Regions from separate parts of the Sphingobacterium sp. MYb382 genome, predicted to be linked through region 2. Evidence: riboswitches for the same ligand, from Rfam matches in the RefSeq annotation. Region 2 holds a riboswitch; the other holds the start of a gene.
What was found. A riboswitch is a leader RNA that binds a small molecule or an ion and turns the genes downstream of it on or off. The one in region 2 is predicted to bind S-adenosylmethionine.
Positions count from the first base shown of each region.

Region 1: it holds a riboswitch for S-adenosylmethionine, as region 2 does, so the genes downstream of both, WH223_RS05455 (5-oxoprolinase) here and WH223_RS18035 (O-acetylhomoserine aminocarboxypropyltransferase/cysteine synthase family protein) in region 2, are expected to answer to the same signal.

Region 1 is NZ_JBBGZT010000012.1:55,214-57,419, reverse strand. It holds gene WH223_RS05460 (DUF2891 domain-containing protein) at 1-558, shown strand, start outside; gene WH223_RS05455 (5-oxoprolinase) at 555-818, opposite strand; SAM-I-IV-variant riboswitch at 889-982, opposite strand; gene WH223_RS05450 (ABC-F family ATP-binding cassette domain-containing protein) at 1,102-2,206, opposite strand, start outside.
Region 2 is NZ_JBBGZT010000029.1:55,199-57,404, reverse strand. It holds gene WH223_RS18035 (O-acetylhomoserine aminocarboxypropyltransferase/cysteine synthase family protein) at 1-991, opposite strand, end outside; SAM riboswitch class I at 1,224-1,336, opposite strand; gene WH223_RS18030 (XRE family transcriptional regulator) at 1,487-1,939, opposite strand.

The DNA of each region.
Region 1 (2,206 bases), on a different contig from region 2:
ACACAGGTTTACCTGACGAAATTGGTTTATCCGATTCGTACTGGTCAGCATGATAATACGGCTTTTAGCTTATCGCTGATGTATGATTATGCGCTGAAAGTGGGCGACCATGATTTGCTAAACGCTATTAAAGTGAATAGCGAACGCTTCTTTGCTAAAGATGAAAATTGTAACCTTGCTTATGAGCCTAGTGGTTCTGATTTTCTTTCGCCATGTTTGGAAGAGGCTTATCTGATGAGCCGTATCTTGCCTCAAGATAAGTATGAACCTTGGCTAGCCGATTTTCTACCTGTTCTTTTTGAAAAAGGAGCTGGATTTTTGCAGCCTGCTTTGGTGAGCGACCGTACCGATGGTAAGTTGGTGCACCTGGATGGCTTAAACTTCAGCCGTGCGCACTGCTTGTATGGCATCGCAAAAGCGATACCGCGCTTGCATAACGACTTGGTCGATTTAGGAAATAAACATATCGACTTCTCCCTAAAAAATATCAGTAACGACGACTATATGGGTAGCCACTGGCTAGGCTCTTTTGCCTTGCTCGCTCTGTCGAACCCTTAAGCCGGTATTAAGCTGTTGTTCTCCAGCTTTACTTTCACAATCTGAATGACACTGAAACCATCTTCTTTAGAAATAATAGGAGATAAATCAATACCTTTTTTGGCCAATGCAGTAAGTACTGCGTTGCGGAATATGGGGCGCTGGGCGCCCCATATTTTGTTTTCCACGATATCATTGTTGATGCTAATAAGCTCATGTATGCTGTAGCGGTTGAACTGCTCAGACAGGTGACTTGCTAATGGATTTGTTGATGTTGACATACAATTTAGTATTAAAAACGTTTAACCATAAATTGCATCCAGAAAATCAAGGGTTTTGAAAACAAGCGTGATAGCACGTTTATTTTGGTGTGATACCCGTATTATTTTACCACCGCGGTGTCTTCACTCGGTTGGTATTGCTTCGGCAATTCTGAATACTCTACAAATGTAGTAGATTAATTTTGAATTGCAAAATTAAAATTGATAAAATATTAATTTTTACGAAAAATATGTTTTTTCGGATATTACATCGCTTATTTTTTCTTCGTTATTTTCTTATTTGCTAAAGGTTTATCCAGCGGTTGATACCTATTTCTGCTAAAAATGTAGCATCGTGGGAAACAACGAGTAGCGTTCCTTGGTATTGCTGCAAGGCAGAAGTTAGGATACCTATGTTTTGTAGGTCCAGGTTATTCGTGGGTTCATCCAAAACGATGAGGTCTGGCGCTTGGCTGCTGATGGTTAGGCAGCATAGTGCTAGGCGCATACGCTCGCCACCACTGAGGGCATCGCAACGCTTGGTCCATGTTTCTTTGCTGAACAGAAACCTGTCAAGCCTAATTTTGATATCGTGCTCTGCTAAGGAGCCATTGTTAAAATATTCGGCTTGCTCATAGACGCTGAGTTGATTTTCCAGTAGGGAGTAGTCTTGGTCAATGTAAACGGACTGTATAGCCGCTTTTGTGATTACTCCTGTGCTAGGCGACAATTGGCCAAGCAACAGCTGAATAAGTGTTGTTTTGCCAGAGCCATTGCCTCCCGTTAAAGCTATGCGCTCGCCGCTATTTATTTGTAGGCTATGGTTTTCTGACCATAGGCTTTCGCTTCCGTAGCTGTAGTTGACCGCTTGAAGGCTGAATAATACCTTGCCCTGATGTAGGGTGGTGGTGGTAAAATCAAACTTCATCTTGTCTATTTCTGGGCGCTGTCCTCGTAGTTCTGTGAGCTCCCTGCTGATGGTACCTATCTTATCTTGATGTACCTGTTTATTTTTGGCCGAACTTTGCTCTGCTTGATTGCGTAGGGTGTTCATCATGATGCGTGATACACCAGCCTTCAGCTGTTTTTTGCTTCCTCTGTTGTCTAATTTCTGTTGACGCTCATTTACCTGTCTCTCTTTCTCTCGTGCTTTGCGCAGTTCTTTTTCTTGGGCATGGATATGGTCGTGGAGCGCTCCTTCGGCAATTCCCTTTTGCTCGGCGTAGAAGTCGTAGTTGCCCCCATAGGTTTTAATACCCACTTTGCTGAGCTCATACATGGTGTCTAGCAAGTTGAGCAGTGTGCGGTCATGGCTGACAACCAATAGGGTTAAAGGGCTATGCTGAATGAAGTCGTACAGCAACTGCCTTCCTGCTGTATCTAGGTGGTTGCTGGGTTCATCCATCAGT
Region 2 (2,206 bases):
ATCCAGGGTAGCTCACTTGTTCTACTTGTGGATGCTGCTCCAACCACTGTGCTACTTCCAATGCATTGTCTACGTGTCTTTGAACGCGTAGGGATAAGGTTTCTAAGCCTTGTGTTAGCAAGAAAGAGTTGAAAGGGGATAGGGCAGGGCCAAAGTCACGAAGACCTTCTACACGTGCGCGAATAGCGAACTGGATGTTTCCAAACGGTCCGTTAGCGCCGAAGACGTCAGCGAAAACTAAGCCATGGTATCCTTCAGAAGGCTCTGAGAATTGTTTGTATTTACCATTTCCCCAGTTGTAGTTACCACCGTCAATGATGACACCACCGATGCTTGTTCCATGACCACCAATCCATTTTGTTGCGGACTCCACGATAACGTGTGCACCATGCTCAAAAGGTTTGAACAAGTAGCCACCCGCACCGAATGTATTGTCTACAATGATGGGTAGGTCGTATTTTTTTGCCAAAGCGGCTATTTTTTCGAAATCTGGAATGTTGTAGCTCGGGTTACCGATAGTTTCCAAGAAAATCGCTTTTGTTTTATCGTCAATTAGTTTTTCGATGTTTTCAACCTCGCTGTTTAGGGCAAAGCGTGCTTCAATACCGATACGTTTGAAAGCTACCTTAAATTGGTTGTAAGTACCGCCATAAAGGTTAGAACCTGCTACGAAGTTCTCGCCAGCCTCTAGGATGTTGTTTAACGCAATAAATTGAGCCGCTTGGCCTGATGCTACCGCTACAGCAGCAACACCGCCTTCTAGCGCTGCAATACGTTTCTCAAAAGCATCCGTCGTTGGGTTCATAATACGGGTGTAGATGTTCCCGAATTGTTTTAACGCGAATAAGTTTGCACCATGCTCAGCATTTTCAAATACGTAAGAGCTTGTTTGGTATATAGGTAATGCACGGGAGCCAGTCGTAGGATCGGCTTCTTGTCCAGCGTGAATTTGTAAAGTCTCGAATTTTAAGTTTTTATTATCAGTTGACATAATTAATGGTTTTTAAGTGAAAAATAATGAAATCCAGTCCAAAAGAGTTGAGCTTGGTCGTTCAGCAAGATGATAAGGAAAAAAATTGAATAGGATGAGGTACAACAATTCCAAGATCATGAACGACTAGCGCATTCGCATGATAGAACAACACAGGTTATGTGATGTTTGACTCGGGTAGAATTTTGGATTGTTTGTTGTTATTTTTTTGATCTCTTTCATTATCTTATGTTATTTATATGCTCCCAAGCGATATTGCTTAGGACAGGAATTGGCACCTTTTCAATCCTATTGAAGGTTGCCAGTGGGTCATAGAGCCAGTCTCTCGCCACTTCTTTATAAATCAAGACCTAATGAAAGGCTTTGATTAGTGTACTACGAACGAAGTACAGCGCAAATATATGTTTTTTTGAAACATCCGCAAAAAAAAGTGATTTTTTTTATTTGTTTAGCATTTTTAGAAGCAACAAAAAGCATTGTTGCTTTGGTAGATTGTTACATGTGCTTTTTAGCAAGAAGCTGCTGCAAGAGTTTAATTTGTTCATCCTTTACTTTAGCCAATTCCGCCTGTAACCTTTTGTTTTCTTCTATTGCCTCCATCCATTTTTCTATGAGATCGGTATTGAAGGTACAATTTTCATTTCTTTGGTAGGCTATTGAGCCATTGTCAAAAGTATTTGCAATAATATTCACAGGCTGTTCTTCGTTAAAATTTTGGATGGCGGCTAAGGGGAATTTTAGCACGTTAGCAATTTGCTGTAAGACGGTAGTTTCAACGATTTCTTTCTGCTCTAATAAAAGAATCTTTTTCTCATTCCACTCATCACCTAAGTCATAAGCTAAAGATTCTTGCTTAATACCAAGCATTTCACGGAAGCGTTTTACATTGCGACCTTGGTGTGTTTTTGGATTTGGCGTTGCAGTATGCGGCATAAAGACAATTTTCACGTTGTATATGTTAAAATACGAATTTTTCGGCTGAAGTACTTTTTATAGCTAAACAATTCACTGTCTAAAATATTCAGATGTTAACAAAGTGAAGTATGAATAGCATGAAATGTGTACATTTTACTACATGCAGCGTTGCATACGCTATGCTCGGGCATCCTCGTTTCAAACGAGGACGATAGGTTGCGCAAATAAGATTTTCTAGCAAGATGCTTAGACTCGTCATCCTGAGCTTGTCGAAGGACAGCATGACAAATAGGAAAAGGA